3 regions of the Mesorhizobium sp. P2_A12 genome follow, and region 2 is predicted to be linked to each of the others. Evidence: predicted binding sites of a transcription regulator. Region 2 holds the regulator's gene; each other region holds the start of a gene.

Region 1 (5,895 bases), on a different contig from region 2:
ATGCCGCGTAACCCTCCGACACTTCGGCCGCCTGCGGCACATAGTAGGTGAGGAACCGCCGCACGGCGGGCGCGCTTTCGGGCTTGGTTTCGACCCTGGTAATCACATCGGCGGCGATGTCCGACAGGTTCTTCACCTTGGCCGCCATGTCCTTGTCGGAAATGGTACGGGCGGTTGCGGCAAGCCGGTCCGCCGCCGGCTGGGCTTGCGCCAGCAACTCACGCGCAAACGCGACCCGGCTGCCGCCGATCGAGCTGAGGTCGAGGCCTTCGAACAGCTGGCGCGGCGCCAGCACGAACACAAGCCCTGCAAAGACCAGCGCGGCGATGACCGCCGACACCAGGAACGGAAAATGCGTCAGGAAACTCAAGCCGACCAGCAGCGCTGCCGAGACGAGGCCTGCCACGATCCAGTTCCAGTCGTTGCCGAAGCCGCGCATCCTAGTCACGCATCTCAGTTGTAGCCGCGGGCGGCACGGAAGGCGCCGGCCAGATCGCCGCTGCCATCGAATACCCGCGCCGAAGTCGCCTTGGCAAGGCTGTCGAGCTGGCTCTTGTCGGCGTCGCCGAAGGTGATGCCGAACACCGGCACGCGCACCGGCGCGTTGCGCCATTGGCTGAGAAACAGGTCGGGGCTGCCGTCGGTACGGCCATCGGTCATGATGACGATCGCAGGCAGATATTTCGACAGATCCACCGTCGCCGTAATCTGCTGCAGCGCCTGTTGGGCACAGGCGTACATGTCGGTGCCGCCACCGGCATGCTGGTCAGCAACGGCAGCCAGCAGCTGGGCCTGCCCGGCCGCATCGCCGGTCGCTTCGAAATTGGCGCGCACGACACTGTCGAACGGCAGCACGAAGATGTGATCGGACGGCGTCCATTGCACCAGCACCTCACTGGCCTTTTCCGGCGTGAACAGGAACTGCGCCGCGGCCTGCAATTGTTTTTCGCCCTGGTCTTCCATCGAGCCGGAGAAGTCGAAGCACAATGCCGTCAGCGACGGCTTGCGCAGGGCTTCCTGATAGAGGTCGAGCGCCTTGCGGATCACCGCCGGCTCGGGCATGCGGATCGAGGTCACCAGTTTGCCCGGATCAAAATTCCAGTCGGGTTCGGCGGCGGCCTGGATCGCCGAGCCGCCCAGCGGTAGCCGCCGACCGGTGTCGGCGATGCGCTTGCGCACCGCGTCGGACTGCAGATAGGCGAGCAGGTCGGTGAAGAATTTTTCGACCTCCGGGCCGCGCCCGTGGTCGATGAAGCCGAGCGGCGAATCGCCGACCGCGACGCCGTCGGCCGGATAGACGGCATAGAGCGGCTCCTTGCCCATCTGCTTAAGTTTGTCGTTGGTCTCCTTCAGCGTCGCCTCATAGTTCCACATCGCGTCGTAGACGGTGCCCTTGCCGGCGCTGTCGACATAGAGATCGGCGAGCCAGCCCGACGAGCCGGACGAACGCTCGACCCCCTGCAGCAGCGCGCTCACCGTTTCGCGCACGTTCGGATTGTCGAGATCGCCGGGCTCGATGACTTCCTTGCCGCCGAGCGCGCTGGACAGCATCGCCAGATAGGCGCTGGCGCCCGAATTGGACTGCGTTGCCGAGGTCATCAGGAATTTGAGCTTGCCGTCCTTAACCGCGGCCAGGATGTCCTTCATGAAGACATCCTTGCCGACCCAACCGAGTTCGGCGGCCTTGGATTTGCGCACCCCCAGAATGACCGGCATCTGCGCGATCGAGGTCAGGTTGCGCACCTTGCGGCCGGAATCGAACAGGTCGACCCACACACTCGAGGCCGGCCAGACCGCGTCCTGGTCGAGCCCGCCAGGCCGTTGCAGGCCAAGGCCGATGTCGAGCGAGCCCTCATAGGCGAAGGTGCATGCGGCGCCCTGTTTGTCGCAGAACTCCTGGACGATCGGCTGCAGCACCGTGTTTTCCGAACCCGACACGATCGAGAATTTGACGCTGCTCGAATTGCAGGCCGCCAGCAGCACCGCCAAGGCCAGCAGCAGAACGGACGTCAGCGTCTTCGGCATGGCGGTTCCGATCAGGCCTGGGTCAGCGCTTTCTTAAGATCGATCGTCATCTGGTCCATCTGCTTTTCGGCGTCGGCCCGCTTCTGGCGGCCCTCCTGCTGGACCTTCAGCACGCCTTGCACCGTGTCGATGAGGTTGCGGTTGGCCTGCGCCAGCGTTTCGACGTCGACGATGCCGCGCTGCGCCTGCTCCTCGATCGAGATAGCCTGCTCCTTCATCATCTTGGAGGTCTGGCGGATCATCTCGTTGGTGGCGTCGGTCACAGTCTTTTGCAGTTCCAGCGCCGACTTCTGATTGGTCAGCCCAAGCAGGATGACCATTTTCTGCTTCCAGGCCGGCACGGTCAGCGCCGAGGTTGCCTGCAGGTTCTCGATCAGCGTCTCGTCGCCGGACTGGACGATGCGGATCTGCGGCAATTGCTGGATGCCGAGCTGGCGCGCCTGCACCAGGTAGAAGACGCGCTTTTCCAGGCGATCCAGCGCCTGCACCGCATCCTGGTAGGTCTGCGCCTCCAGCGTGCCGCCAACATCGCCGCTGGCCGAATCCGCCGCAGCCTTCAGCTTGGGCAACTCGTTGATGCGATAATCCTCGACGAATTTCTTGCCCGCCTGCACATAGGCGTCGAGCTTGAGGATGGAATCCTTGGTCTGCTCGTGCAGGTCGTCGAGCACGGCGATGTCGCGCCGCAGCGTGTCCTTGTGGCGGTCGAGTTCGAGGCCGATGCGGTCGATCTGGCCGGCGACGTCCTCATACTTTTCCTTGAAGCGCTCGAGCCGCGCCTTGAACGAGGAGAACAGATTGCCGAGAAATCCTTCGTCCTTCAGCGAAGCCGGATCGAGGTTCTTGGCCTTCATGATGATGTCGGTCAGGAGGTTGCCTGTATCGCCAAGATCGCGATTGCGCAGCTGGCCCAGGATCTTGTCGGCATAGTCGCTAACGGCCTGCTGGGCGCGGTCGCCATAGACCGAAATGCCGGCGCGATCCCGGACGTCGATCGTGCTTTCGATCCTGGCGATGTCGGACGGGCTGGCAACGATTGCCGGCAATGTCGATGTGTCGTCGAGCAGAGTGATGCTGTTCTTGTCGGCCATGCAGACCTCCCCTCAGTGAACAGTATCTCCATAGTCTGTATGTGACAGGGATATGTCGGTGTTGTGCATAAAGGAAGAGGCCTGTCAGACTCTGGGCACGAAACCCGCTGGTTTCGGGCTGGAAACCAGCACGATTGGTTGGCAATCGACGCGGTGGACAAGTTTATTCGGCGGCAGTCGCCGTCACCGCCTTCATCCATTGCCTTGCGATTGCCGCGTCGGCGCTGCCGATTTCATGACCCGATGGAACAATCCTCGCGTCGAGGTCGGCGCCATGTTGGCTGAGCAAAGTCACCAGAGCCGGCGCGAAGGGCGCATAGGTAAGGTCGGCAGCGCCGGCAACGATCAGCACCCGCACGCCGAACAGATCCGTCGCCGGCACGTCGTCGAGCACCGGCATCGGCCGCAGCAGCGCGGCGCGTTCGACGAGGCCCGGATGCAGCAGCATCAGGCTCGAAACCAGATTGGCGCCGTTTGAATAGCCGAGAAAAATCGTGCGGGAGAGGTCGATATTGTGGCGTCTGGCCGCATCGGTGACGAAGCCCGCAAAAGCGTTGGTTTCGGTGCAGATGCTCTGCTGTTCGAAACGCGTCGGCGTGATGCGCGCGAACCAGCGGAAACCATCCTCCTGGACGATGCGGCCGCGCACGGCGACCAGCGTGGCGTGGGGCGCGATCTCTCGTGCCAGCGGCACCAATGTCGTCTCATCGACACCCGACCCATGCAGCAGGAAGAAGCATTGACCAGTTGAATCCGCAGGCCTGTAAATGCGGTAGCAGAAGGCGAGATCACGCCGTAACGCACCATCTTGTGAGGTCTCTTCGGTCATGGCCTCATCCTTTTGATTTCATGACAGTTCCGGTCAGTTTGCCGGCTTCAAAACGCAATATTTTCAAGCTCCGCGAAAGTTGATTGAACCGGGCGCATTACTGTCCGTTTCTTCGCCGATATCATTCCTATGGGAGGAATCGAAGCGGTGCGCCGGGGGTCGCATTGCCGGCATGAACAACCAGCTTTGAGGCCTTTTGTCGATGACCACCCAACTTTCCCCGGACCGCGGCACGCGTGTCCCCGATCGCGGCACGCGTATCGCGGACCGCGATACGCGCGTCTCGGAGCGTGACACGCGCATCGATGTGCTGCGTGCTCTCGCGTTGCTGACCATCTTTGTCGACCACGTGCCGGGTACCGCCTTCGAGTATCTGACCTACAAGAATTTCGGCTTTTCAGACGCGGCAGAGGTCTTCGTGCTGATCTCTGGAATCTCGGTCGCGCTTGCCTATGGCAAGAAATTCCAGCCTGGAAACCGGCTGCTGGTAACGTTGAAGATGTGGCGCCGAGCTGGCGTGCTCTATGCCGCCCACATCGTCACCACCATGGTGGTGATGGCGATCTTTTGCGCGGCGGCGGTGTTCGCCCGGCGCCCGGAGCTGCTGACGATGATCAACATCGAGCCGTTGATCAAGAATACGCCGCAAGTGCTGGTCGGCATCGTGACGCTCGGCCACCAGCTCGGCTACAACAACATCCTGCCGGTCTATGCAGTGCTGCTCCTGCTGGCGCCGGTCTTCCTGCTCTTCGTCAGCTACCGGCCATTGCCGGCGCTGGTCGCATCCGGCGCGCTGTGGCTGGTCGCCGGTATCTACCAGATCGCACCGCCGAACTATCCCGAGCCCGGCTTCTGGTTTCTCAACCCGCTGTCGTGGCAGTTCCTGTTCAACATCGGCCTGGCGGGCACGCTGCATGTGCGTCGCGGTGGCACCATCCCGGTCAATCGCTGGCTGGTTGGCGCGGCTTTGGCCTACATCGCCACGGCGCTGGTCTGGGTGCACAGTCCGCTATGGGGGCAGATCTCCTGGTTGGGCCTGCCTCCGGTGCTGACCGGCTTCGACAAGACGTTTCTGGCGCTGCCGAGGCTGCTGCATATCCTGGCGGTGAGCTACCTGATCGTGGCATTCCCGGCCGTCTCCAACCTGTTCCGCACCGGGCGCGATCATCCGCTTGCCATATTGGGCAAACGATCGTTGCCGGTTTTCATTGCCGGCACGGTGCTCGCCCTGACGGCGCAGGTGCTGAAGCTGATCAACCCGGGCGGGCTGGCCTATGACAGCCTGTTGATATCAGCCGGCATCGCCATGCAGTTTGCGCTTGCCTACTATCTCGAATGGCTTTCGAGCCTTGACAAGTCCGGGAAAAGCAGACCGGCGCAAAACGCCGCACTGCCGGTCCAGGCGTCCTTCGTCATGTCGTCGATGGCAACAAGAATGGGGCGTTGAGGCGTCAGGTGGGCGAGGGGCCGGATGAGGCCCGCACCACGAGGTCGACCGGCAGCGATTGCCGACTGAATGTGCCGTCGTTTTCGAGGATCGCCTTGACGGCAAGGCGGCCCATCTCGGCGATCGGCTGGACGATTGTGGTCAGCGGCGGCTTGGAAACCGCTCCTTCCGGGACACCGTCGAAGCCGACGATCGAAACGTCGCCCGGGACAGTGATGTCGTGCTGGCGCAGCCAGTCCAGCGCATGCAAGGCGATCCTGTCCGACATTGCCAGGATGGCGGTCGGTGTCTCGGCGCCGGCGAAAACATGATCGAGGCCCGCCCAGACGCTCTCCTCGTCATTGACGGTTTCGTAGATCGGCACCTTCGAGACGTCGATGTCGACGCGCGAGAGTTCGGCGAAGTAGCCGCGCAGGCGGTCGCGCGTCCCGGAATAGAGGGCCTTCTCCACCTGCTCCTGCGTGGTTGGGCCGAAGCCGGCGTCGGCACAGGGCAGGGCAAGC
Region 2 (5,895 bases):
TGAGGAATTCGGCTTGCGCCACACCCATGATCATACCGATCACGCCTTCGACGGAACCAACCGAAAGGTCGATGTTGCGCATGACGATGACCAGCACCATGCCGGTCGCCATGATCGCGACCGAGGAAGTCTGCACCGACAGGTTCCAGAGATTGCGCGGCGTCAGGAAAAGTCCGCCCGACAGGATATGGATGCCGACCCAGATGACCAGTAACGCACCGACCATGCCAAGCATGCGCGTATCGAGTTCGGTTGCCTTGAGGAAGCGTCCGACGGCGCTCAATTCGGACGCACGCGCCCGGTCTGCGGGCGCATTCGCGGCAGGCGTGTTAGAGGCCGTGTCGGTCATGAAGTCCTCCCACCGGTTTGCCGTCTGGCGCGGATGCCGGAAACACGATGCTATTTGCTTTCCGCGATCATTTGAAGCGGAATGCCCCTTGAGAAACGCCGCCGCCCCCGGGCCCGCGGCGCTGAGATCGAACCGGGATCCCGTTCGGTTTTAGTTGCAGGCCGCGACGGTGCCGGCGGCGACGCCTGCACAGACTTCGTCCTTCTTGATCCAGCCGGCGTCGATGACGACGTTGAGATTGTCCTTGGTGATCGCGATCGGGGTCAGGAACAGCGAGTTGGTCTCGTTGCCGCCGGGCGTGGTGAACTTCACGGCGTTCGGGATCTTGTCCAGGGCAGTGCCAGCGGCCAGCTGCGAGGCGATCTCGGCAGCGTTCTTGCCGAGTTCGCGTGCGTCCTTCCACACCGACACGGTCTGTGTGCCGAGTGCAACGCGGTTCAGTGCGGCATGGTCGCCGTCCTGGCCGGACACCGGAACCGATCCTGCCAGCCCTTGCGCCGTCAGCGCGGCGACGACGCCGCCGGCGGTGCCGTCATTGGCTGCCACCACGGCATCGACCTTGTTGTCGTTGGCGGTGAGGAACTGTTCCATGTTCTTCTGGGCATTGGCGGGCAGCCAGCCATCCGTATAGGCTTCGCCGACATTCTTGATCTTGCCGCTATCGATGGCTGCCTTGAGCACTTCCATGGAGCCGGCGAACAGGAAATCGGCATTCGGATCGGCGCCCGAGCCCTTGATGAAGACGTAGTTGCCTTCCGGCTTGACCTTGAACACTTCGCGGGCCTGCATGCGGCCGACTTCCTTGTTGTCGAAGGTCAGGTAGAACACGTTCTTGTTCTCGATCAGCCGGTCATAGCCGACGACCGGAATGCCTTCGTCCAGCGCCTTCTGGACCGCCGGGCCGATGGCCGAGGCATCCTGCGCCAGGACGATCAGCGCGTTGGCGCCTTGCGAAATCAGGCTCTCGACGTCGGTGAGCTGCTTGCCCGGATTGGACTGCGCATCAGCGGAAATGTATTTGTCACCAGCCGCCTCGATGGCCTTCTTCATCGCCGCTTCGTCGGTCTTCCAGCGCTCTTCCTGGAAGTTGGACCACGAAACGCCGATGACCTTGTCCTTCGCCTGCGCGACCGACACCAGCGTCAGCGACATGGCGACACCCGCCAGGATGGCGGCTGTGAATTTTTTCATAATATCCTCCCTGCGCCGCGTATGGCGCGACCAAACTGACCCGTAGGCCGGCACAGAGGCTCTATTTTTTCGAGCCTCGAAAAAATAGTGATCCAACGCCCGAACGCTGTCAACATCGATTCTGATGGATTTTGACGTCTCTCCGAGTTTTTTTCGAGCTCCGGAATAAATAATGACATGATGGTGGGGTTCTGCCAGAATTTGGCTTCGCGCATGTCGCCCCAAAAGTCCGCAGCGGTTTCGGGGCAACGACACGCGCAGAAGCAAGTGCCTGAAGCGTCGCGCATTCAGGCTTCGCTGATGGCCTTCGGGAGGCACGAAAGGCTGCGGCGACCGGGAGGATGTGAAAAAACATGTCGGTCGGAATCCGCCACGACGATCTGCGCCGCCGCAACCGGGCGATGGTGATTGCGGCCGTGCGCCGCGCCGGACAGCCGTCCCGCACCGAGATCGCCGCGACCACGGGCCTCAGCCATTCGACCATATCGGCGATCTCCTCCGACCTCATCGGCGAAGGCATCCTGACTGAGAGCAAGCCGAGCGAGGCCGGCTCGCTCAAACGCGGCCGGCCGCAGGTCGGCCTCGGCCTCAATCCGGAAGCGGCGGCGGTGATGACCGTGGTGCTGTCACTGAACTTCCTCTCGGTCGCCGTCATCGACTATGCCGGCCAGGTGATCGCCGAGGAACAGCGCCGGCTGGACACGCTGACCATGTCGCGCGACGCGCTGGTCGGTGAATGCGTTGCCATCGTACGGCGTCGTCTTGAAGACCCCGACCTCGACGTCCGCAGTGTCGCCCGCATCGCGCTGGCGATCCAGGGCATCACCGACACGCGTGCCCGCGCCATGCTGTGGTCACCGATCACGCCGCACACCGACATCGCCTTCGCCGACATACTCGAGGACGAGTTCGGCATCCCCGCCACCATGGAGAACGACTGCAACATGATGGCGATCGCGTTGCGCTGGCGCGACCCCGATCGCTACCGCGACGACTTCATCGCCATCCTGCTGTCGCACGGCATCGGCATGGGCCTGGTGTTGAAGGGCGAGTTGTTCACTGGCACCCATTCCTCGGGCGGCGAGTTCGGCCATATGATCCATCGGCCGCACGGCGCGCTGTGCCGCTGTGGGCGGCGGGGCTGCGTCGAGGCCTATGCCGGCAACTATGCCATCTGGCGGAACGCAAGGCAGATGAGCGAGGACGCGGAACCGGTGGCCGATGTCAGTGACGCCGACATGCGCGCGCTGGCGACCGCGGCCCGCGAGAGGGATGGACCCGAGCGCGAGGCCTATCGCAAGGCCGGCGAGGCACTCGGCTACGGTCTCGGCAGCCTGTTCGCGCTGATCGATCCGGCGCCCGTCGCCATGGTCGGTGTCAGCGCCGCCGCCTTCGACCTGATCGAGCCGGCATTGCGCGAGGCGATTGCGCAGACCGCCGGCGGCCAGCATTCGCAATCGATTTCCTTCGACACCGAACCGAACGAACTGCCACTGATCCGCGAAGGCTGCGCCACGCGGGCGCTGACCTTCGTAGACCAGGAGATTTTCGCGCCGGGCACGCAGGCGAGATCCGGCCTCGGCGGCAAGAACGTTGCGTGAATAACGCGCCTGGATGTGTTGAGATTCAGGTTAGGCCGAGTCGAGAATGGCGGGTTCCGAGAACCGGAACGGAGCGGACATTTGATCCGTGAGTACCGGAAGCGCAGGAAACTGCCGTTCACAGGCCGGCATCACCTGAATATCAGCATATCCCTAATCTTCCCGGATTGCGTAGCCCGCCCCACGAATGGTGCGGATGACATCGGGCATGCGGCCATTGTTGACCGCCTTGCGCAGCCGACCGACATGCACGTCGACCGTGCGTTCGTCGATGTAGATCGTCTCGCCCCAGACATTGTCGAGCAGCTGGCTGCGCGAGAACACACGGCCGGGATGGCGCATCATGAATTCGAGCAGGCGGAATTCGGTCGGTCCGAGCCGAATCTCGCTCTTCTTGCGATAAACCCTGTGCGATTCACGATCGAGCACGATGTCGCCGACCTTGAGCACGCTGGACAGCACTTCCGGCTTGGCGCGGCGCAGCAGCGCCTTGACCCTGGCCATGAACTCCGGCGTCGAGAACGGCTTGACCAGATAATCGTCGGCGCCTGTCGAGAGGCCGCGCACACGATCGCTTTCCTCGCCACGCGCGGTCAGCATGATGATCGGCAGCCGCTCGGTCTCGGGACGCATCCTTAGCCGGCGGCAGAGTTCGATTCCGGAAACCGCCGGCACCATCCAGTCCAGCACCAGAAGGTCGGGGACGTTCTCCTGCAGCCGGATCTCGGCCTCGTCGCCGCGCGTCACCACCTCGACCTGGTAGCCCTCGGACTCCAGATTGTAGCGGAGCAGCACACCCAGCGGCTCCTCATCCTCCACCACCATGATGCGTGGCGCGATCATCGACTGGTCACCCCTGCCGTCATGCCGCCGGCGCGGACATTGCCGTCTCGTCCTGCTTCGGACGATTGGCGGGCAGCTGCGTACCGGTCAAAACATAATATGCATTTTCCGCGATGTTGGTGACGTGATCGCCGATGCGTTCGAGGTTCTTGGCGCAGAACAACAGATGCGTGCAGGCGGTGATGTTGCGCGGGTCTTCCATCATGTAGGTCAGCAGTTCGCGGAACACGGAGGTGTATTTGACGTCGATGCGCTCGTCGTCGGCGCGCAGCTTCGCCAGCGCCGCCGCGTCGCGCGCCGTATATTCCTCGATGACGCCCTGCACCTGGATCAGCACCAGCTGCGCCATTGCGTCGATGGAGTGCGACAGGTCGCGCGGGGTGACACTGAGGCCGACGGTGCCGACGCGCTTGGCGATGTTCTTGGCAAGGTCGCCAATACGCTCGAGGTCGCCGGCCATGCGGATCGAACCGACGACGTGGCGCAGATCGTCGGCCATCGGCTGACGCTTGGCGATCAGTGTGATGGCGCGGTCGTCGAGTTCACGCTGGCGCGCGTCCATGATCGCATCGTCGGAGACGACGCGCTGCGCCAGGGCGTTGTCGGAATTCAACAGCGCCTTGGTGGCGCCGCCGACCATCGAGCCGGCGAGGTCGCCCATGTCGCGGATCAGCCTGCTGATCTGTCCGAGATCCTCGTCGAAAGAAGCGACTGTGTGTTCGCCCATGATCTTAGTCCTCGTATGCCTGAGCTCAGCCGAAGCGGCCGGTGATGTAGTCCTGCGTGCGCTTCTCGCGGGGCGACGTGAAGATCTTCTCGGTGCGGTCGAACTCGACCAGTTCGCCCAGATACATGAAGGCCGTCTGCTTCGACACGCGCGCCGCCTGCTGCATGTTGTGGGTGACGATGACGATCGTGTAGTCGGCTTGCAACTCGTCGATCAGCTCTTCGATCTTGGCGGTCGACAGCGGGTCAAGCGCCGAAGCCGGCTCGTCGAGCAGGATGACTTCCGGCTTCACCGCCACGGTGCGGGCGATGCAGAGTCGCTGCTGCTGGCCGCCGGAGAGGCTGAGGCCGCTTGCGTTGAGCTTGTCCTTGACTTCGGTCCACAGTGCGGCGCGCTTCAGCGCCTGCTCGACACGGCCGTCCATCTCTGACTTGCTGATCTTCTCATAGAGCCTGACGCCGAAAGCGATGTTTTCATAGATCGACATCGGGAACGGAGTCGGCTTCTGGAACACCATGCCGATCTTGGTCCGCAGCAGGTTGAGGTCCTGCGAGCGATCGAGAACGTTCTGGCCGTCGAGCAGCACCTGGCCCTCGGCGGTCTGCTTGGGATAGAGCTCGTAGATGCGGTTGAAGACGCGCAGCAGCGTCGACTTCCCGCAGCCCGAAGGTCCGATGAAGGCGGTGACGCTGCGCTCGGGCAGCGACAGCGTGATGTCCTTCAGTGCCTTGCTCTGGCCGTAGTAGAAGTTGAGGTTCTTGACCTCGATCTTGGCCTTGCCGGCAATTGCCTCGGCGGCGATCGTCATGTCTGGAGACAACATCTGGCTCATTTGTCCTCTCTGCGTCCGGTCAGGCTGCGAGCAAAGATGCTGAGCGCGAGAACCGTCAATGTGATGATGAGTGCACCGGTCCAGGCCAGTTGCTGCCATTCCTCGTAAGGGCTGAGAGCGAACTGGAAGATGGTCACTGGCAGGCTGGCCATCGGCGCGTTGAGATTGCTCGACCAGAACTGGTTGTTGAGCGCTGTAAAGAGCAGCGGCGCCGTCTCGCCGGAGATACGGGCGATCGACAACAATATGCCGGTGACGATGCCTGAAAGGGCGGCGCGGTAAGCGACCGACTTGATCACCACCCAGCGCGGCGCGCCGATCGCGGTGCCGGCCTCGCGCAACGCGTTCGGCA
Region 3 (5,895 bases), on a different contig from region 2:
GCATCGATCTTTCGGTCGGCGCCGTGGTTGGCTTCGCCACCGTCATAGCCGCGATGCTGATCAATGCCGGCATCCCGGTCTTCCTCGCCATCCTCATCACCTTGCTAGTCGGCGTCGCCATTGGCCTGTTCCATGGCTTCGGCATCGTCAAGATGGGGCTGCCGCCCTTCATCATCACGTTGGCAACGCTGACGTCGTTGCGCGGCATCGGTCTTTTGATGACCAACGGCAATTCGATCTCGATCAACAACGATGCCTTTCAAGAGTTCTCGCGCAACTCCTTCCTCGGCGTCCCCAACCTGTTCTGGATGGTGATCCTGGTTGGTATTCCGGCCTACATCTTCCTCCATCACAGCCGTTGGGGCCGGTATTTGTTCTCGGTCGGCTCCAATGCCGAGGCCTCGCGCCTGTCCGGCGTCAATGTCCAGCGAACCATCTACATGGCTTACACGCTGTCGGGTCTCTGCGCGGCGTTCGTCGGCGTGTTGCTGGCCTCACGCATCGGCATCGGCAACCCGACCCAGGCCGAGGGTTGGGAACTGCAAGCGATCGCGTCGTCGGTGATCGGCGGCACCTCGCTGTTCGGCGCGGTCGGCTCGGTGCACGGGCCGCTGCTCGGCGCCTTCATTCTGGCCACCATCAACAACGGCGCCAATCTCTTGAACGTCAACGCCTTCTGGCAGCGCATCATCACCGGCGCGCTGATCATCATCATCGTCTATTTCGACGGGCTGCGACGCCGCGGTAGCAAGTGACAATAATTTGAGATCGATCGCCGGCCCTGTCGCGAAAATGGGCCGGCGATTTTCATGACAAACTGGATTGAAGCATGAAAGCCGTCGTCTGCCGCTCGCCTGGCGAGCTCGTCCTGGAAGACCGTCCGGCGCCGAGCGCGCCACCCCCCGGCTGGGCGCTGGTGGCTGTCAGCCATGTCGGCATCTGCGGCACCGACTATCATATATACGAAGGCAAGCACCCATTCCTCGCCTATCCCCGCATCATGGGCCATGAGGTGTCGGGAACGATCGTCGAGACCGGCGAAGGCGTCGAACTTTCCGCTGGCGAGCCGGTGGTCATCAATCCCTATCTTTCCTGCGCCAAGTGCATCGCCTGCCGGCACGGCAAGCCGAATTGCTGCGTCAGGATCGAGGTCCTCGGCGTCCATCGCGACGGCGCCATGTGCGAACGGATTCTGGTGCCGGCACAAAATCTCTATCCGGCAAACGGCCTGTCGCTGGCCGACGCCGCCGCTGTCGAGTTCCTGGCCATCGGCGCGCATGCTGTGCGACGCGCAAGCGCCGATCCCGGCGCCCGCACGCTGGTCATCGGCGCCGGTCCGATCGGGCTTGGCACCGCCATCTTCGCCGGCATCGCCGGGCTTGACGTGACGCTGCTCGACATGAGCAGCGAAAGACTTGCCTTTGCCGCCAACGAGCTTGGTTTCCAGACCCTCGACGGTTCGCGCGGCGCGGTGTCCGATCTGGTCGGGCAAGCGACCGCTGGCGAAGGCTTCGATGTGGTCTTCGACGCCACCGGAAACACCCAGTCGGTGCAGTCGGCCTTCGCCCATGTCGCGCATGGCGGAACACTGGTGCTGGTCAGCGTCGTCAAGGACGACATCACCTTCTCCGATCCGGAATTCCACAAGCGCGAGATGACCCTGATCGGCAGTCGCAATGCGTTGCGCGCCGACTTCGACCACGTCGCCGCCTCGATCCGCAACGGCGCCGTGCCGTTGGCAAAGCTCGTCACCCACCGCACCACGCTGGCCGATACGCCGCACGATCTCGCGCGCTGGGCACACGAGAAATCCGGCCTGATCAAGGCTGTGATCGAGGTCGGATAAAAGCATTTCCAGGAAACGTGTGAAGCGGTTTTCCGTACGCAATTGCGTCAGACAATCCAGCCAGTCGCCAGTGTCACCTTACAGTGCCGACAATTTGAGTTCGACGCGCTCAGCCGGGAAGCGTGACTCGGAAAACTGGATCGGCTGGCCGTCCGGCGTGACGTTGACGGCGACCGTGACCAGCACGATGGCGCCGGGCTGCAGATCGAGGTCGGCAAGGTCGGCGGCGTCGGCATGGCGTGCTGACAGCATGGTCGATTGCCTGAGATAATCGTCGATGCCGAAACGTGCCAGCGACGCGGTGATCGAGCCGGTTTGCGCCATGGCGGCATCAATGCCGGCAAAGCGCCTGGCCTCGAACCAGCCGGCAGCACGCGACACCGGGCGGCCATCGGCTTCGCCGCGTGTTTCCAGCCGGATCACGTTTGCCCCCCTGGCTAGGCCCAGCCCCTCGGCGACGCGCCGGCTGGCCGGCTCCACCGACGAGGCAAGCAGGACAATATGCCGTTCCGACGCCTGCCCTTGCAGGCCTGCCGAAAACCGTGTTCGCGCGCCGATCGGATAGGACAGCCGCTTGCGCGACAGCACGAAGGTGCCGCGTCCCTGTTCGGCCCGCAGCACCCCTTCCTGCACAAGGGCTGCTATGGCACTGCGCACCGTGTGACGGTTGACGCCATAGCGCTCGGCCAGCGCAACCTCCGGCGGTAGCGCTGCATTCTCGGCGAAATCGCCGATGGCGATCGCATGCAGGATCTTGTCGGCGATCTGCCGCCACAGCGAGACACCACTCCGCCGCTCGATGCTGTCCGCTGCCAGCTGCCCGACCATTTTAATTGTCCCAGCCTCCCATTGCTTGTCATCCACCCGTCATGGACTCGCGCTAGATAATAGGTATAATTTGTATAATTGTCTATATCAATAGACAAATTTAGACAAGAGGATTGTTGCTCATGCGAGGACAGGAAGCCCGCGACCAAGCCGAGCGCAAGGCCGCCATGGCAACACTGGCACAATCCAGCGGCGATGACGTCGTCCGGCTCTGGAACGCGTCCGGACTGCCCTCGGAAGCTGAGCTGCTGCGCGGCCCGGAGACCGGCCTGGTCACCGTGCGCGGCCGCATCGGTGGTGGCGGCTCCCCCTTCAATGTTGGTGAGACGACCGTTACCCGCGCCACTGTCCGGCTGCCGTCCGGACAGGTCGGTCACTGCTATGCGCTTGGCCGCGACAAGCAGAAGGCAAGGCTGGCGGCCATCGCCGATGCGTTGTGGCAGGACCCGGTGCGTCGCGCCGAGGTCGAGACCGTGCTTATTGCGCCTCTACGATCGGCTCTGGCCACCGCGCATGAACGGCGGCGCGCCGAGACGGCGGCAACGAAGGTGGATTTCTTCACCATGGTTCGCGGAGAAGACTGATGGACATCGCAGCGCAATCGATCGAGGGCGGTTTTGCCGATCCGGTCTTCAACGCCCAGACCGTGTTTCGCGCCGTCATGGACGCGATGGCGCGGCCGGGCAGCGTGCAACCCGTGCCCGCCTTCGCCCGCCCGCCGGTGCCGCTTTCGGCGACCGCCGGCGCCGTAGCGCTGGCGCTTTGCGACAACGACACCCCGCTCTGGCTCGACCCGGCTTTGCAGGCCTCTACCGCGATCAAATCCTGGCTTGGTTTCCACACCGGTGCGCCTTTGGCCAACACGCCGGCCGATGCGCATTTCGCTTTGATCGCCACGCCGGCCGAGATGATGGCGCTCGACGGTTTTTCGCAAGGTACCCAGGATTATCCCGACCGCTCCACCACGCTGATCCTGCAAGTCAGTGATCTCGTTTCCGGCGCCCTGCTGCTGCTCGGAGGCCCCGGCATCGAAACCAGTGCCACGATCGCGCCGGCGCAGATGCCGCGTCATTTCGTCGAGCAGTGGAAGCAGAACATCAAGCGCTTTCCGCGTGGCGTCGACATCATCCTCGCCACATCGGACGGCGTCGCCTGCCTGCCGCGCACCACGCGCATCAAGACGATGGAGGGCTGAGATGTATGTCGCGGTAAAAGGTGGCGAGGCGGCCATTGCCAACGCCCACAGCCTGCTCGCCGACCGCCGGCGCGGCGACCGTTCGGTGCCCGCCATTCGCCTCGACCAGATCGTCGAACAGTTGGCGCTTGGCGTCGACCGGGTGATGAGCGAAGGCTCCCTCTATGACCGCGAGCTGGCGGCGCTTGCCATCGTCCAGGCGCGCGGCGACCTGATCGAGGCGATCTTCCTGGTGCGCGCCTATCGCACCACGTTGCCGCGCTTCGGCTATTCCAAGGCGATCGACACCGCCACCATGCTGGTCGAGCGGCGCGTTTCGGCGACCTACAAGGACCTGCCCGGCGGCCAGCTGCTCGGCCCGACCTTCGACTATACGCATCGGCTGCTCGACCCCGGGCTTGCCGCCGGCGGCGATGTCGCCGAGCCGCTGCAGCGCGAGACCGAAACAAAAGCCATGCCGCGCGTCTCGGCGATCCTGGCCCGTGAAGGCCTGATCGAACCGGATGGGGAGATGCCACAGGACCATGTCCCCGGCGACATCACCCGCGAGCCGCTGGAATTCCCGATGGCGCGCGACATCCGCCTGCAGGCGCTGTCACGCGGCGATGAGGGCTTCTTGCTGGCGCTCGGCTATTCCACGCAGCGCGGCTATGCCCGTAACCATCCCTTCGTCGGCGAGATCCGCATCGGCGAGGTCGAGCTGGAACTGGATGTTCCCGAACTCCCGTTCGCCGTGCCGCTCGGCACGGTGCGGGTCACCGAATGCCAGATGGTCAACCAGTTCAAGGGCTCGGCCAAGGCGCCGCCGCAATTCACCCGCGGCTACGGCCTGGTCTTCGGCCAGAGCGAGCGCAAGGCGATGGCGATGGCGCTCTGCGATCGGGCATTGCGCGCTTCGGAACTCGGCGAAGATGTCGTCGCCGCCGCGCAGGACGAGGAGTTCGTCATCTCGCATTCCGACAATGTCCAGGCGACCGGCTTCGTCGAGCACCTGAAGCTCCCGCACTATGTCGACTTCCAGGCCGAACTCGACCTCGTGCGCCGCATGCGCGCCGAATATGACGCCCGCGAAAACCCGGTGAAGGCGGACGACAAGAGGGAGGCCGCGGAATGACCGCTCAACCGACAGACATTGCCACCTACAACTTCGCCTATCTCGACGAACAGACCAAGCGGATGATCCGTCGCGCGATCCTCAAGGGCATCGCCATCCCCGGCTATCAGGTGCCGTTCGCCTCGCGCGAAATGCCGATGCCTTATGGCTGGGGCACCGGCGGCGTCCAGGTCACCGCCTCGATCATCGGTCCCGATGATGTGCTGAAGGTCATCGACCAGGGCGCCGATGACACCACCAATGCGGTCTCGATCCGTGCCTTCTTCAAGAAGGTCGCCAATGTCGCGGTGACGACCGATACCGCCAGCGCCACCATCATCCAGACCCGCCACCGCATCCCCGAGCACCCTATGAAGGCAGGCCAGGTGCTGGTCTACCAGGTGCCGATTCCCGAGCCGCTGCGCTTCCTCGAGCCGCGCGAAACCGAGACGCGCAAGATGCATGCGCTGGAGGAATACGGCCTGATGCATGTGAAGCTCTACGAGGACATCGCCAGGCACGGGCGCATCGCCACCACCTATGCCTATCCGGTCAAGGTCGAGGGTCGCTACGTGATGGACCCGTCGCCGACGCCGAAATTCGACAATCCCAAGATGCACCGCTCGCCGGCCTTGCAGCTGTTTGGCGCCGGCCGCGAAAAGCGCATCTATGCGGTGCCGCCGTTCACCGAAGTGGTCAGCCTCGACTTCGAGGATCATCCGTTCGAGGTGCAGACCTTCGACCAGCCCTGCGCGCTGTGCGCGGCCGAGAATGTCTATCTCGACGAGGTCATCCTCGACGACCATGGCGGCCACATGTTCGTCTGCTCGGACACCGACCACTGCGAGAAACGGCGTGAGGAGGGCCATCGCGGCCATCTTGCCCCTGAGATGATGGAGCCGGCGCAATGACCGACGAACCACTGCTGCGCGT

The links. The regulator PhoB, encoded in region 2, activates phosphate uptake and scavenging genes when phosphate is short. The targets are predictions, from matches to a motif close to TGTCATNNANCTGTCAT.
Positions count from the first base shown of each region.
Region 1: AC1DZU_RS16505 (toxic anion resistance protein) is a predicted target of PhoB. The motif match lies at 3,158-3,174, and genes of this name have one in related genera.
Region 3: phnF (phosphonate metabolism transcriptional regulator PhnF) is a predicted target of PhoB. The motif match lies at 2,701-2,717, and genes of this name have one in related genera.

Region 1 is NZ_JBFUCU010000006.1:181,289-187,183, reverse strand. Features, by position in the region: gene AC1DZU_RS16515 (5-bromo-4-chloroindolyl phosphate hydrolysis family protein) at 1-439, opposite strand, end outside; gene AC1DZU_RS16510 (substrate-binding domain-containing protein) at 454-2,025, opposite strand; gene AC1DZU_RS16505 (toxic anion resistance protein) at 2,037-3,116, opposite strand; gene AC1DZU_RS16500 (alpha/beta hydrolase) at 3,280-3,945, opposite strand; gene AC1DZU_RS16495 (OpgC family protein) at 4,148-5,392, shown strand; gene AC1DZU_RS16490 (LacI family DNA-binding transcriptional regulator) at 5,397-5,895, opposite strand, start outside.
Region 2 is NZ_JBFUCU010000004.1:530,418-536,312, reverse strand. Features, by position in the region: gene AC1DZU_RS12935 (sugar ABC transporter permease) at 1-349, opposite strand, end outside; gene xylF (D-xylose ABC transporter substrate-binding protein) at 500-1,540, opposite strand; gene AC1DZU_RS12925 (ROK family protein) at 1,894-3,141, shown strand; gene phoB (phosphate regulon transcriptional regulator PhoB) at 3,295-3,984, opposite strand; gene phoU (phosphate signaling complex protein PhoU) at 4,004-4,711, opposite strand; gene pstB (phosphate ABC transporter ATP-binding protein PstB) at 4,737-5,543, opposite strand; gene pstA (phosphate ABC transporter permease PstA) at 5,540-5,895, opposite strand, start outside.
Region 3 is NZ_JBFUCU010000005.1:43,080-48,974, reverse strand. Features, by position in the region: gene AC1DZU_RS14095 (ABC transporter permease) at 1-755, shown strand, start outside; gene AC1DZU_RS14090 (zinc-binding alcohol dehydrogenase family protein) at 830-1,846, shown strand; gene phnF (phosphonate metabolism transcriptional regulator PhnF) at 1,925-2,674, opposite strand; gene phnG (phosphonate C-P lyase system protein PhnG) at 2,797-3,258, shown strand; gene phnH (phosphonate C-P lyase system protein PhnH) at 3,258-3,869, shown strand; gene AC1DZU_RS14070 (carbon-phosphorus lyase complex subunit) at 3,871-4,983, shown strand; gene AC1DZU_RS14065 (alpha-D-ribose 1-methylphosphonate 5-phosphate C-P-lyase PhnJ) at 4,980-5,873, shown strand; gene phnK (phosphonate C-P lyase system protein PhnK) at 5,870-5,895, shown strand, end outside.